DNA from 2 places in the Ruegeria sp. D1(2025) genome. Region 2 is predicted to be linked to the other one. Evidence: riboswitches for the same ligand, from Rfam matches in the RefSeq annotation. Region 2 holds a riboswitch; the other holds the start of a gene.
What was found. Region 2 has a riboswitch for thiamine pyrophosphate ahead of thiD (bifunctional hydroxymethylpyrimidine kinase/phosphomethylpyrimidine kinase). Riboswitches for the same ligand answer to the same signal wherever they lie in the genome.

Region 1 (7,772 bases), on a different contig from region 2:
TGTCAGCGCCGATGCGGCCGATACAGATCCTGACGCTGCCTATGTTGTCCGCAGTTACCCAAACCATGAAAAACTGGCGCAAGCGCTGTGCGACGGGCAAATCTATTACTCGGTTGGCGATCTTGAGATCGTGACGCTGGCATTGAAGTCCTACATTGAAAGAAACCCGGATTGTCAGGCCCGCGCGGACGCTCAGGTCTATTCTGAAGAGCGCTATGGCATTTTCGTCCACTTGTCAGATCAGATGAACAGTTCGGACCAACTCGCCTTGGCGTTTCTTCAGCAGCTCACGATCGAGATTCACAAGGGTCACGATTCAATCCTTGTGCGAAGTTTTTCGGATAATTTTGACCGCAACAAGATTTCACGCTCCTTGGATCTGTTCCTGTGGAATCTGGTCGCCGGGGCCAACTGACGGCGGACGTGTCACCCAAGATAGTCTCGCAGCGCAGGCGGCGGGTTATCAAAAAGTGTGGATGTCTCGGTGACCGGGTGCGCCAGCCCATCCGCCACCAGAACCGAATGACTTGCGATCCGTCTTGCATCCTGTGGATCATGGCTGACCATCATCATTGTCGTTCCGGCCTCGGTCGTCAGGGCAGAGACAAGATCCAGCATTTCCGCCTTGAGCGCCGGTCCCAGAGCGGCAAACGGCTCGTCCAGCAACAGCAAAGGCCGCTGTTGTACCAGCACGCGGGCAAGGGCAACACGGCTTTGTTGACCGCCCGACAATTGTGCCGGTCGCCGGTCCGCCATATCGGGCAAACCAACACGATCCAGCGCGGAATGCACCTGTGCCTGCTGATCGGCTGACAACCGGCCGTTCGGATGCAAACCCAGGGCGATGTTCTGGCCAGCGGTCAGATGAGGAAACAGGTTCCCATCCTGAAACAGCATCGCCAGCGGGCGCTGCCCCGGCGGTAATCCGGTAATATCGCTGCCGCGCCAGTAAATTTGCCCCGCGGCCAGATCGCGAAACCCAGCAATCGCCTCTAAAAGGGTCGACTTTCCCGCACCGGAAGGACCAATGATCGCAACCCGTGATCCGGATTCGATTTGCAGGGTCGCGCGTAATACGAAATCGCCATTTGAAATCGCACAGCCATCAAGCTTCAGCATGCCAGCGCCCTCCTCGATCCAAAAGCCAGAATGCCCCCATCGAAAGCGCCAGCAGCAACAGGGCGCCACCGGCCGCTGCCTCCATCTGATAGGCTCCCATCAGCCGGTAAATCTGAAGCGGAAGCGTGGCAATTTGTGCATCGGCAAATAGCGCGATGACCCCCAAATCCCCCATGGACAGTGCCGCCGCCAGACCCGCGGCAAATCCGATTTGCGGTCGCAGGCGGGGCAGCAGAATGCGTGTCACAAAACTCCATCTGCTCATATCCAGTGACAGTGCCAGACGACCGTATTGAGCAACAACCTCGCGCGTCGATGGAACAAGTATCCTCAGGGCAAAGGGCAACGCCATGACGGCATTCACCAGAGCCGTTACAGGCAGGGCCAGAACAGTAGGGTTGGCAAGTGGGCGGATCAGGATGAACAGCCCGGTGCCGACGACCAGAGGTGACGCTGCCAATCCAAGAACACCGCAGAGTTCGACGATCCCGTATCGCCCGGTTGCAACCGTCATCGCCATCGGCAAGGCCAGAAGCAGCAGAACGACGGTGCTGGCTGCCGCGACCAAAACGGATATCAAGGCCGCCCGGTACACCTGCGCCGGCATCTCGAACACTCCCGAAAGTCCGGAGATCACGACCGAGGTCAACGGCAGCAGGAGAAAGGCAGCCGCTGCGCTGATCCAGAAGGCATCAAACACCCGCGTCCCTTCATCCCAGCGTCGGATCGAACGATCCAGCCCGGCACCAAACCCGTCACCCCTGGAGAACCTGAGCGCTGCCAGGGCCGCCACCGCGGTCAGAACCAGTTGCACTCCGGACAGAAGCGCGGCGCGACCCAAGTTGAAATCATAGGTAAAGGCCTGGTAAATCGCGAGTTCTATCGTGGTCGCGCGTGGTCCACCACCCAAAGTCAGGGCAACTGCAAAACTGGTCAGGCAAATGGCAAAAACAACGGCCAGAATACCGGGCAGGATACGTGCCAGCATAGGCATTTCGATCAGCCGGAACATGGCCCATCCGTTGCAACCCAACTGGGCGGCCAATCGAAACCTTTCGGACGGGATCTCCTGCCACCCCTGCAAGATCAGACGCGTGGCCAAGGGGAGATTGAAAAAGACATGCGCCAGAACCACGCCATGCAGCCCGTAGATACGGATCGGCGGTAGCCCAAAAACCGCTAGAACGTCTGAAATCCAGCCCGCTCGGCCGAAAACCTGCAGCAAGCCGATGATGGCGACAATGACCGGCAAAATGAACGGCGCCCCCAGCAGCGCGATCAGAACCGCCCGCCCGCGAAAACGCCGCCGGGCCAGCGCGCGGGCGACAGGAACGGCAAGCCCTGCACTGAAAATGGCGGACAACACCGCCTGAACCAGTGTGAACCGAAGGGCTGACCAATCGGCCGGTCCGAACCCACTTGCGGAGTCGGCGCGCAGGGCAACTGCGGCGAGCGTACCAAGAATAAGCACGGCAATCAGTATCGCCGCGCCAATACCCGGCGTCGGATTTACTGGCTGAGCGCGCCCAGCCATTCCGCCAACGCCTCATCCCGCACGGCTGCCGCCTGATCAGAATCCAGCAGCAAAGATTTTTCCGGTACGGTCAGTGTATCAAACCCTTCGGGCAGGCCCGCCGCAGGCGTTACCGCCGGATACATCCAGTTTGTTGTCGGGATGATCTGCTGGAAGGCATCCGAAACCATGAACTGTAAAAACTGGTCCGCCAGTTCAGGCTGATCGGTTCCGGCCAGTTTCCCGGCTACTTCGACCTGCATATAGTGACCTTCGTCAAATGCCGCCGCCGCCTTGCTTGCATCTTCTTCAGCGATCAGGTGATAGGCAGGTGATGTGGTGTAACTGAGAACCATGTCAGCCTCACCCTCAAGAAACAGTCCATACGCCTCGGACCAGCCCTTGGTGACGGTCACGATATTATCGGCCAGTCCTGCCCAGATTTCGGGGGCTTCGTCGCCATAGGCGGCTTTGACCCACAGCAACAGGCCTAGCCCTGGCGTGGATGAACGCGGATCCTGAATGATGATTTTGGTATCACCGTCGGCCAGCTCACGGAAATTGGCCGGTGCTGCTGCGTCGGCATTATGGACAAACGCGAAATACCCCCAGTCGTAAGGCGCAAATACGTCATCGTTCCATTCTACGGGCAAAGTGTATTTGGCGCTGACCGAACTGGGCGCAAACAGGCCGGTTTCCTTTGCTGCTGCAATCAGGTTGGTGTCCAGACCCAAGACGACGTCTGCATCCGAGTTTTCGCCTTCCAGACGGATGCGCGACAGCAGGGCGGCACCGTCTTCCACACCAACAAGGTTCAGTTCGCAGTCGCAGACCGCTTCGAATGCTTCCTTGACCTGCGGACCCGGACCCCAATCCGAGACGAAGCTGTCATAAGTATAAACGGTCAGCTGAGGTTTGTCGGCGGCGATAGCCGAAGTCGCGCTCAGAATTCCCGCAGCAATCAGCAGATGTTTCATGTCATCCTCCATTGCGGCGAGAGGGCAAGGATGGATGAAACCGTCACCTTTCCCTCCGCCGGTTCTAGCCGGTTCAGGTTCAACGGGTTCGCTATGGGCGTCTCAGCGCGGCATTCCGCGCACCCCGAGGTGAGGCCGTGATTAGGGTGATGTCGAAACAATTTCAACCAAATTCGCCCTTCACGCTTCACTGGCATGAAGGATACTTCTCAACTGGCGGGATCAGGGCAGATCAGCCTGCGAGCCCAGGCTTTGAACCTGCAGCCATTCAATCGCGGCCCGGGTCTCGCGTCGCGATCGGCCAAGTCCTGTGCTCTCGACGAAATAACCATGAGTGGGTGTTATTTTTTCATCAAACAGACGCACGACGCGACCTTCGGCCAGATCCTGATCGATCAAGGGCAGCCAGCCGACAATCGCGCCCTGCCCTTCTGCGGCACCCCGCAGCAGAACATTGGCATCTTCAAAGATCGGACCACGCAAAGGGCCATCAACCGGGACATTCATCGCCCGGAACCAGTCGAGCCAACCCCAGTGGTTCCTTTGATGCAACAGCGGACAGTGCAACAGGTCTTGGGGCTCATTCACCGGACCGTGCCTCAGGACAAATGCCTCCGACGCTATGGCAACGGGGGCAAGCTCGATCAGCTTGATCGCGGTTTCGGGCATCTCGGCCATTCGTTCCCAGCGGATCACGATGTCGATGTTTGCCCGGTTCAGCGTGCCGGGTTGATAAGAAGGAACCACCTCCAGCTCGATCTCGGGGTGGTCGTCCCAAAAATCACCGATCCGGGGCATCAGCCAGCGGGCGGTGAAAATCGGCCCCGCAGCAAGTCGGACCACTTTGCGGGAGCTGCGGCGAACCGAGCGCACCGCGTCATCCAGAATTTCAAATGCCTGAGCCGTTGCTGCCGCCAGACGCCTGCCATCTTCGGTCAACGCGACCTCGCGCCCGGCCCGTTCAAACAGCTTGACGCCCAGCTGCTCTTCCAGCCCTCGAATGTGATGGCTGATCGCCGTGGGTGTGACCGACAATTTCTCGGCCGCAATTCGAAAACTGCCCTGGCGGGCGGCTGCATCGAAGGCGCGAAGGGCGGGAAGAGAGGCGGTCACGAATTTCCCTAATGTAAGTTTTACTCATCAATTGCTGAGAAAACGGCTTTTGTAAACAAGCCCTATGGCTGTGTAGGCTGACTTTGAATGAAGCTGAGCTCATGATATTAGGCCCATGTCTACGCGCCGGCGCGGTCGCAAGGACCGTCTGACACAAGATAACAGCGACGAGGCCAGCCCTGCGGTATGGCCGGGTGTGGTTGGCGGGTGCCTGAAACCGCTGTCCCCGAATGAAGTCGCTCAGACCGAGGAAGCCGCATTGCTGCTGCTTGAGACCCTCGGACTAAGTCAGCCGACCCCATCCATGGTCGACAAGGTGACGGCAGCGGGCGGGACGCTGGGCGATGACGGACGATTGTTGTTTCCGCGCGCCCTTGTGCGCAAGTCGATCAAGCAGGCAAGGCGGAATTTCGTCCTTTGCGGGCAAGTTCCTGAAAACGATCTGCGGATCGAAGGCACGCGGGTCCATATGTCAACCGGCGGCGCCGCGCCGGGTGTCTTCGACATCGATACGGGCCACTACCGCCCTTCAACCCTGGCCGACCTGTATGATGCCGCCCGACTGGTCGACAGGATGGAGAACATCCATCATTTCAGCCGTCCGGTCGTTGCGCGCGACGTTGACCCTGCTGCGGCAATGGACCTCAACACTGCCTATGCCTGCCTGATGGGCACGTCCAAGCATGTTTCCGTCTCGATTACCGAACCCGAAAACGTCCCGGCCATTGCCCGCCTTTGTTACAGGATCGCAGGTGACGAAGCCGCCTTTCGCGCGCGACCGTTCCTGACTGTCATGGTCTGTCATGTTGTGCCGCCCATGCGCTTCGCAGAAGAGGCTTGTGAAGTGCTCGAGGCCGCTATTCTTGCGGGTTTTCCGGTACAATTGATCAGCGCGGGACAGGCCGGGGCCACAAGCCCGGCCACCTTGGCCGGGTCACTTGTACAGGCCGTGGCTGAAACGCTCGCCGGATTGGTTTTTGCCCGCCTCGTCGATCCGCAGGTTCGCGCGATTTTTGCACCCAAACCTTTGGTCGCCGACCTGCGCACCGGGTCGATGTCTGGTGGCGGAGGGGAACAGGCGATCCTGATGGCCGGTGCGGCGCAGATGGGGCGGCATTTCAACTTGCCGACTTCGTCCATAGCCGGGATTACCGACGCCAAGACACTGGATTCCCAATACGGGGCTGAGAAATGCCTGGCAGTCGCCATGGCGGCACATGCGGGATCGAACATTGTCACGCAGGCCGCTGGCAGTCATGCCAGTCTTCTGGGCGTTTCATTGGAAGGCTATGTCAGCGACAACGACCTTTTGGGCAATGTGCTTCGAACAATCCGTGGGATCGAAGTTACGACCGACAACATTGCAGCGCAGGTGATCGCCGATGTGTGTCGGGGTCCGGGTCACTACCTGGGTGAGGTTCATACCTACGACCGAATGAAATCGGACTATTTCTATCCTCATGTTGGCGACAGGCGCACACCGGTTGACTGGCAGGAAGACGGCGCGCGTCCAGTCGGTGAAGTTGCGAAAGCCAAGGCGCGTGAGTTGCTTGCAAGTCATTTCCCCTCACACATTCCGGATACGGTCGATCGCGATGTGCGACAGCAATTCGACATTCGACTGAGCCGCCGCCGGATCGGGAGAGAGCCATGACCGATCGTACCGCCGGCGCTTTCAGCGCGCTCGAAACAAGAACAATCCATGGGGCTACTGCATGACTCTGCCCCACCATGCCCGCACCATCGTGATAGGCGGCGGCGTGATCGGGTGCTCGGTCGCCTACCATCTGGCCCGTGAGGGTCGCAAAGACATCATCGTGCTCGAACGTTCCAAACTGACCTCGGGCACCACATGGCATGCGGCGGGTCTGGTGCGTCGCTTGCGCCCGTCGGCCACTCTGACAAAGCTGATCAACTATTCGATTGACCTATATGGCGCACTCGAACGTGAGACCGGGCAAGCGACGGGCTGGGTTCAAACCGGGTCGCTTACGCTGGCCACGAACGGTGATCGCCTGACCAACATCAAACGTCAGGTTTCGCTGGGCCGTGCGTTCGGGCTTGAGGCCGAAGTGGTCGATGCGGCCCGCGCGCACAACCTATGGCCTCTGATCAAAGTGGACGACGTCCTGGGGGCAGTCTGGTCACCCGCCGACGGCAGGGTCAACCCATCCGATGTTGCGCTGGCGCTGTCGAAAGGGGCCCGGGCGCGCGGTGTGCAAATATTCGAGGACACCAAGGTAACGGGTCTGCAAAAAAAAGGCGGTCGGATTGCAGCCGTCGAAGTCAGTGACCACCTGATCGAAGCTGAGGAGGTGGTGATCGCATGTGGACTGTGGTCCCGCGAAGTGGCGGCCATGGCCGGCGCGCACATGCCCCTTTACGCCTGCGAGCATTTCTACATGCTGACCAAGCCGCTGCCCGAAGTGCAGGCGCTTGGGCCGGGCGCACATCTGCCGACGCTCAACGATCAGGATGCGTTCCTGTACGCCCGCGACGATGTCGAAGGGCTTCTGGTGGGTTCATTCGAACCCCATGCCAAGGGCCTGCCACTGGATCGCCTGCCTGCTGATTTCAGCTTCGACCTGCTGGACGAAGACTGGGATCATTTCATGCCAATGATGGAAAACGCGCTGCGACGCATTCCCGCGCTGGAGCGTGCCGAAGTGCGGATGCTGCTGAACGGTCCTGAGAGTTTCACCCTCGACGGCCAGTTCATGTTGGGAGAAAGCTCGGATGTTCCTGGACTGTTTCTGATCGGCGGGATGAACTCCACCGGTATCGCGCTGGCCGGGGGCGCGGGCATGGCAATGGCCGAATGGATCATTGCCGGCGAGCCGACGATGGAACTAAGCGAATCCGATATCCGGCGGTTTAGCCCGGAGATGAACGTTCTGGGCGCGCTGGAGGCACGCATTCCCGAAGTTCTGGGACGCCACTACGACAATCCCTACCCCGGGCGCTCGATGGAGACTGCGCGGGGGCAGCGTCGCTCGCCTGTTCACGAGGGGCTGGTGGCCGCAGGGGCACGATTTGAATCCCGCGGCGGA
Region 2 (7,772 bases):
GCATACTTCAACGACGCACAGCGTCAGGCCACCAAAGACGCCGGTAAAATCGCCGGTCTGGAAGTGCTGCGGATCATCAACGAACCGACAGCTGCCGCGCTGGCCTACGGTCTGGACAAGAAAGACACTCAAACCATCGCAGTCTATGACCTTGGCGGCGGTACTTTCGACGTGACCATCCTGGAAATCGACGACGGCCTGTTCGAGGTCAAATCGACCAACGGTGACACCTTCCTGGGTGGTGAAGACTTTGACATGCGCATCGTCAACTACCTGGCGGACGAGTTCAAAAAGGAACACGGCGTCGACCTGTCTGCCGACAAGATGGCGCTGCAGCGTCTGAAAGAAGCTGCTGAAAAAGCCAAGATCGAGCTGTCCTCGACCTCGCAGACCGAGATCAACCAGCCGTTCATCTCGATGGGTTCGAACGGCCAGCCGCTGCACATGGTCATGAAACTGACCCGCGCCAAGCTGGAATCGCTGGTTGGCGACCTGATTAAGAAGTCGATGAAGCCCTGCGCCGCCGCTCTGAAAGACGCCGGTCTGTCGGCTGCTGACGTGGACGAGGTTGTTCTGGTCGGTGGTATGACCCGGATGCCGAAAGTGATCGAAGAGGTCACCAAATTCTTCGGTAAAGAGCCGCACAAAGGTGTGAACCCGGACGAAGTTGTTGCCATGGGTGCCGCCATTCAGGCCGGTGTTCTGCAGGGCGACGTCAAAGACGTGGTTCTGCTGGACGTGACCCCGCTGTCGCTGGGCATCGAAACCCTGGGTGGCGTGTTCACCCGTCTGATCGACCGCAACACCACGATCCCGACCAAGAAGTCCCAGGTTTTCTCGACCGCCGAAGACAACCAGAACGCCGTAACCATCCGCGTGTTCCAGGGTGAGCGTGAGATGGCTTCGGACAACAAGATCCTGGGTCAGTTCAACCTCGAAGACATCCCGCCCGCACCGCGCGGCATGCCGCAGATCGAGGTGACCTTCGACATCGACGCCAACGGCATTGTCTCGGTTTCGGCCAAGGACAAAGGCACAGGCAAAGAGCAGAAGATCACCATCCAGGCCTCGGGCGGTCTGTCCGACGAGGACATCGAAAAGATGGTCAAGGACGCGGAAGAGAACGCGGAAGCCGACAAGGAACGCCGCGAGCTGGTCGACGCCAAGAACCAGGCGGAAAGCCTCATCCACTCGACCGAGAAGTCGATGGAAGAGCATGCCGACAAGGTCGACCCGACCACCATCGAAGCCATCGAGCTGGCGATTGCCGCGCTGAAGGACGAGCTGGAAACCGAAAACGCCGACAAGATCAAGTCGGGCATCCAGAACGTTACCGAAGCGGCCATGAAACTGGGCGAGGCCATCTACAAGGCGCAGTCCGAAGAGGCCGAGGATGAACCGGCAGCTGCGGACGCCGCTCCGGGTGATGACGATATTGTCGACGCCGAGTTCGAAGATCTGGACGACGACAAGCGTAACTAACGGGTAACCGGGCCAATTCGGGCCGGTCCGGATACCGGGCCGGCCCGTTTACGTTGAGGCAGAAGGAAACACTGATGTCAAAACGCGATTATTACGATGTACTCGGCGTGTCCAAGGGTGCATCGGCGGACGAGATCAAGAAAGGTTTTCGCAGGAAAGCCAAAGAGTTGCATCCCGACCGCAACAAGGACAACCCGGAAGCCGAGGCGCAGTTCAAGGAAGCGAACGAAGCCTATGACGTTCTGAAAGACGCAGAACGCAAGGCCGCCTATGACCGCTTTGGCCATGCCGCGTTTGAAAACGGCATGGGTGGCGGCGGCCGACCCGGCGGCGGCTTCGGTCAGGGCGATTTCTCCAGCGCGTTTTCGGACGTGTTCGACGACCTGTTCGGCGATTTCATGGGTGGCCAGCGCGGTGGCGGTGGCCGTCGTGCCGCACGCGGTTCCGACCTGCGTTACAACCTGCGCGTCTCGCTGGAAGAGGCGTTTGCGGGCCTGCAAAAAACCATCAACGTGCCCGCTGCCGTGGCCTGTTCGGCCTGTGATGGATCGGGCGCTGAAAGCGGCGTTGAACCGACCACCTGCCCGACCTGTTCGGGTATGGGTAAGGTCCGCGCGCAACAGGGCTTTTTCACCGTTGAACGCACCTGTCCGACCTGCTCGGGATTGGGTCAGATCATCAAGAATCCGTGCAAATCCTGCGGCGGCGCGGGGCGCGTGGAAAAAGAACGGGCACTGTCCGTCAACATCCCCGCCGGTGTCGAAACCGGCACCCGTATCCGTCTGGCGGGTGAGGGTGAGGCCGGAATGCGTGGTGGCCCCCCGGGCGATCTGTACATCTTTGTCGAAGTGTCCGATCACAAGCTGTTTGAGCGTGACAGCATAAACCTCTATTGCCGCGTGCCGGTCAGTATGGCCAAGGCCGCTCTTGGTGGTTCGATCGAAGTGCCCACCATCGATGGCGGTCGTGGCCGGGTTCAGATTCCGGCAGGTAGCCAGTCGGGCCGCCAGATGCGTTTGCGTGGCAAGGGAATGCCCGCCCTGCGTGGCGGTGGCGTGGGTGACATGTTCATCGAACTGGCTGTGGAAACACCGGTCAACCTGACCAGTCGCCAGAAAGAACTGCTGCGTGAGTTTGACGATCTGGGAGAGGACAACCACCCGGAATCAAAAAGCTTTTTCTCGTCGGTCAAGTCCTTCTGGGATGGGATGAAAAGCTAAGGGAACCGCTTTCCCGACCAAAGCCGCCCGGTTTCGGGCGGCTTTTTTGTTGCAGGGGGCGCTGCCCCCGCCGCCCTTTGGGCGCCTCCCCCGGGATATTTTTGGCCAGATGAAGGAAAGATCCCTTGTTCATCTGGCCCCAAATATCCCGGAGCGCGAGGCAGAGCCTCGCAAATACCATTGGCCTTACCCAAGGGATCAGGGTGGCCATAATACAGATCAAATTCAGTCTTGTGTTTTTCCGATGTGCCTGTGATTGTCCGGTCAACCGTTGGGGTGCCCTTATCGAAGGGCTGAGAGGCGTGAATGCGCTAACCCATCGAACCTGATCCGGGCAATACCGGCGTAGGGAACGGTCTCAGAATGTCAGACGTTTTCCATGCGCGCGTTGCCCAATTTTGATGGAGCAACGATATGACGCCTATTGCGCTCACAATTGCAGGCTCGGACAGCGGCGGTGGGGCCGGAATTCAGGCTGACATCAAGGCAATGTCTGCCTTAGGGGTTTATGGTGCCAGCGTGATCACCGCCGTGACCGCGCAAAACACACGGGCCGTTACCGCCGTTCACGGGATCCCATTGAATACTGTCGCCGCACAGATCGATGCCGTTCTGTCTGATCTGAGCGTGGGCGCCGTCAAGATTGGCATGTTGGCGACGCCGGACATCATCCGATGTGTTGCAGACAGCCTTGCAGCGTTTCGTGGTCCCATCGTACTGGACCCTGTGATGATCGCCAAATCCGGTGATGCCTTGTTGACAGAAGACGCGGTTGAGACATTGCGGGCGGTGCTCGTGCCCATAGCCACGCTATTGACGCCGAACTTGCCTGAGGCCGGACGCCTTCTGGATTGCCCGGCTGCGGAGACGCCGGATCAGATGGTAAAACAGGGGCTTGCCTTGTGTGACATGGGCGCAGGTTCCGTTCTGATGAAGGGCGGGCATGGATCCGGCGACATTTGCCGTGATCTCTTGATCGACGCTTCGGGCTTGGTGGCAGAGTTCAAGGCGCTGCGCCGGAAAACCAGAAATACGCATGGTACTGGCTGCACACTGTCCGCGTCAATTGCTGCCGGGCTGGCGCTGGGAAAAACGCTGATGACGGCCGTTGCAGATGCGCACAGCTATCTGCAAGGCGCGATAGCCCGGTCCGATGATCTGGACATTGGTCGCGGGCATGGGCCGGTTCATCATTTTCATCAGCTTTGGCCCGCATGACCGTCTGGTCGGTCATAGGTGCCGGAGTAGCCGGTCTGACTGTTGCAACCGAGCTGGTATCGCGCGGCGCTGACGTGCAGATATTCGACCCGGCAGGTGCGCCAGGCCCACATGGCTGTTCCTGGTGGGCGGGTGGCATGCTTGCCCCCTGGTGTGAATATGAAAATGCCGAGGAACCGGTTCTGCGGCTTGGACAAACAGCGATTGACTGGTGGGCCGCCAGAACGCGGGTGCATCGGTGCGGAACGCTGGTTGTTTCGCATTCGCGCGACCTACCGGATCTGCGCCGCTTTGCACGCCGAACGGATGGGTATTCAGAAATCGGAGGTGGAAAAATCTCCAATTTAGAGCCTGACATGAGCAATTTCGGTAACTGTCTCTTCTTCCGGGCAGAGGCCCATCTTGATCCCCGGCAAGCGTTGCGAGACCTCTACAGCCACCTCAGGGACCGAGGTGTGCCCTTTCACCGTAAACTGGCCCCTTCCCGGTTGGAGAATGCGATCGATTGCCGGGGGTTGCACGCGCGCGAGATCTTGCATGATCTGCGTGGCGTCAAAGGCGAGATGCTGGTGATCCGCTGCCCGGATGTCACGCTCTCTCGCCCCGTGCGACTGCTGCACCCGCGCATGCCGCTTTATGTCGTCCCGCGGGGTGACGGGGTCTACATGCTGGGCGCAACGATGATCGAATCCGAGGACAGCGGCCGGATTACCGCCCGCTCGATGTTGGAGCTTCTCAGTGCGGCTTATGCGCTGAACCCGGCCTTTGGTGAGGCTGAGATCCTGGAAATCGGTGTCGATCTTCGCCCCGCTTTTCCCGACAACCTGCCTCGCATCCGCCGGTTGGGTCAAACGATCTATGCCAATGGCCTGTATCGCCATGGCTACTTGCTTGCGCCCGCGTTGGCACAGGGCGTCGCCGATCTGGCGCTGGAAAACAAACATTCGGAGATGGTCGATGAAGATCGTGCTTAATGGCGAGGCGCGCGAAAGCCGCGCAGAAACCCTGTCAGATTTGCTGGCGGAATGTGGATTCTCGGGCTGCGTAGCTACCGCTGTGAATGAACAGTTCGTCCCTTCAAGCCTTCGACTGGCCCGAAAACTCGAAGATGGTGACCGGGTCGAAGTTGTCGCCCCGATGCAGGGGGGCTAACGATGAAGACCTTTTACGGCACAGAGCTGCCTAACCCGCTGATGCTGGGCACGGCGCAGTATCCCAGTCCGGCCATTCTGGAACAAGCGTTTCGCCTCAGCGGGGCTGGTGTTGCCACGGTATCCCTGCGCCGTGAAGGCGCGGGTGGGGCCGGGCAGAGCTTTTGGCGGATGATCCGCGACCTGGGTGTCATTGTCCTGCCCAACACCGCCGGATGCCACACGGTGAAAGAGGCTGTGACAACCGCCCAGATGGCGCGCGAGGTTTTTCAGACCAATTGGATCAAGCTGGAACTGATCGGTCATACCGACAGCCTGCAACCGGATGTGTTTCAACTGGTCGAAGCCGCCCGCATCCTGACGGAAGATGGATTTCAGGTCTTTCCCTACACAACGGACGATCTGATCGTCGGTGAACGCCTGTTGCAGGCGGGTTGCGAGATTCTGATGCCGTGGGGCGCGCCCATCGGGTCCGGGCGCGGTCTGAACAACGAATATGCGCTGCGGGCGCTGCGGGCTGCGTTTCCCGATGTACCGCTTGTCATTGATGCCGGTATCGGCCGTCCAAGCCACGCCGCGCATGCGATGGAGCTGGGCTATGATGCTGTTCTTCTGAACACGGCGGTGGCCCGTGCCGGTGATCCGGTCGAGATGGCGCGTGCAATGGCATTGGCGATTCAGGCCGGTCAATTGGCCCACAAGGCCGACCCGATCGAGGCACGCGACATGGCTGAACCCTCAACCCCCGTGATCGGAAAGGCATTTCTGTCATGACGTTGGACCGGTTCTATCCGATCTTCGATCATTCCGACTGGCTGCACAGGATGCTGCCTCTGGGCGTCAAACTGGTGCAGTTGCGGATCAAGGACCAATCGGATGATGCGGTGCGCGCCCAGATTATGATCTCGCTCGAACTGTGCCGCAGCCACGGCGCCCGACTGGTCGTGAACGACCATTGGCAGCAGGCAATAGAGGCGGGTTGCGACTGGGTCCACCTGGGGCAGGAGGATCTGGATGATGCCGATCTGCATGCCATCCGCCGGGCAGGCCTGAAACTTGGTGTTTCAACCCATGACGATGATGAGCTTGAGCGGGTTCTGTCGATGGACCCCGACTATGTGGCGCTCGGACCTGTCTATCCGACCATCCTGAAAAAGATGAAGTGGCGGCAGCAAGGTCTGCCCCGCGTTACCGAATGGAAGGCGCGGGTGGGGCGTATCCCATTGGTCGGCATTGGTGGAATGACCGTCGAGCGCGCGTCGAGCGTGTTCGAGGCCGGGGCCGATATTGTCGCGGCAGTAACCGACATCACGCTGAATCCCGACCCCGAAGCGCGGGTACGCGAATGGATCGGCATCACGCGATGAACCGTTACGCTCGCCAGATGATCCTGCCCGAAGTGGGCCCCGAAGGGCAGGCGGGCTTGTCCGCTGCACGAGTACTTGTCATCGGAGCCGGAGGGCTGGCTGCGCCGGTTCTGCCGCTGTTGGCAGGGGCAGGGGTGGGTCACATCATGGTTGTTGATGGCGATGTCGTTGATCTGTCAAACCTGCACCGGCAAACGCTTTTCACGGAACGGGATATCGGCCTGCCAAAGGCTGAAGTTGCGGCGCGGCGCTGTCGCGACCTCAACTCCAAGCTTGAAGTCACCAGTCAAAGCCAGGCCCTAACATGCGAAAACGCGGCAAATCTGGTGTCGCGGTCGGATGTGGTCCTGGATTGTGCGGATAGTTATGCGGCCAGTTATGTCCTGTCGGACAGCTGTCTGGCACAGGGAAAGCCGCTGATCAGTGCCTCGGTGCTCGGGTTGTCAGGTTATGTGGGCGGCTTTTGCGATGGCGCGCCGTCTTTACGGGCGCTGTTTCCAGACGCGCCCGACAGTGGTGCCAGCTGCGCCTCAGCAGGTGTTTTGGGTCCGGTTGTCGGTGTGATTGCCGCGATGCAGGCGCAAATGGCGCTGAGCGTGATCCTGGGCCTGCAACCATCGCCGCTGGGCCAGATGGTGAACTTTGATGCCCGCACCCTGCGCAGCAACAGTTTCCGTTTCGATGATGCGCCAGAACCCGCAAGCTGTTTCCGTTTCCTGTCTGCCAGCCAACTCACGGCCGAAGACCGGATCATCGAACTTCGCGGCACGGATGAGGCCCAGATCCCGATACACCCCGGCGCAGAACGACTAACGCCAGTCGAATTGTCCGGATTAGAGCCTAAACAAGCAAAAAGATTGGCCCTTTGCTGCGCCACTGGTCTACGGGCGTGGCGCGCAGCCGAACGGATTCAATCGGATTGGCCGGGCGAGATTGTCCTCGTCGCGGCCTCAACCTCGTGAACAGGAAGGAAACGCGAGATATGAAGAAACTGATCACAGCCTTATCGCTGCTGGCCGCTGCACCGGCCTGGGCTGACGACAAGATGACCATTTTGCTGGACTGGTTCATCAACCCCGATCACGGCCCCATTATCGTGGCGCAGGAAAACGGCTATTTCGCCGAACAGGGGCTTGAAGTTGAAATCATCCCGCCTGCTGACCCGTCCGCACCGCCGCGTCTGGTTGCTGCGGGGCAGGCCGATCTGGCTGTGTCCTACCAGCCGCAACTGCATCTGCAGATCCACGAGGGTCTGCCCCTGAAACGCGTCGGCACACTTGTTGCGACCCCGCTCAACTGCCTTCTGGTGTTGGAAGATGGCCCGGTCAAAACCC

Region 1: it holds a riboswitch for thiamine pyrophosphate, as region 2 does, so the genes downstream of both, thiB (thiamine ABC transporter substrate binding subunit) here and thiD (bifunctional hydroxymethylpyrimidine kinase/phosphomethylpyrimidine kinase) in region 2, are expected to answer to the same signal.

Annotation. Positions count from the first base shown of each region.
Region 1 covers NZ_JBQFPO010000015.1:42,890-50,661, reverse strand. Annotated here, with positions in the region: gene ACR1XU_RS21375 (transporter substrate-binding domain-containing protein) at 1-415, shown strand, start outside; gene ACR1XU_RS21370 (thiamine ABC transporter ATP-binding protein) at 427-1,119, opposite strand; gene ACR1XU_RS21365 (ABC transporter permease family protein) at 1,106-2,653, opposite strand; gene thiB (thiamine ABC transporter substrate binding subunit) at 2,629-3,609, opposite strand; TPP riboswitch at 3,642-3,746, opposite strand; gene ACR1XU_RS21355 (LysR family transcriptional regulator) at 3,832-4,722, opposite strand; gene ACR1XU_RS21350 (trimethylamine methyltransferase family protein) at 4,838-6,376, shown strand; gene ACR1XU_RS21345 (GcvT family protein) at 6,438-7,772, shown strand, end outside.
Region 2 covers NZ_JBQFPO010000003.1:240,519-248,290, forward strand. Annotated here, with positions in the region: gene dnaK (molecular chaperone DnaK) at 1-1,482, shown strand, start outside; gene dnaJ (molecular chaperone DnaJ) at 1,557-2,702, shown strand; TPP riboswitch at 2,965-3,071, shown strand; gene thiD (bifunctional hydroxymethylpyrimidine kinase/phosphomethylpyrimidine kinase) at 3,117-3,920, shown strand; gene ACR1XU_RS10605 (FAD-dependent oxidoreductase) at 3,917-4,894, shown strand; gene thiS (sulfur carrier protein ThiS) at 4,878-5,072, shown strand; gene ACR1XU_RS10615 (thiazole synthase) at 5,075-5,845, shown strand; gene ACR1XU_RS10620 (thiamine phosphate synthase) at 5,842-6,438, shown strand; gene ACR1XU_RS10625 (HesA/MoeB/ThiF family protein) at 6,435-7,400, shown strand; gene ACR1XU_RS10630 (ABC transporter substrate-binding protein) at 7,421-7,772, shown strand, end outside.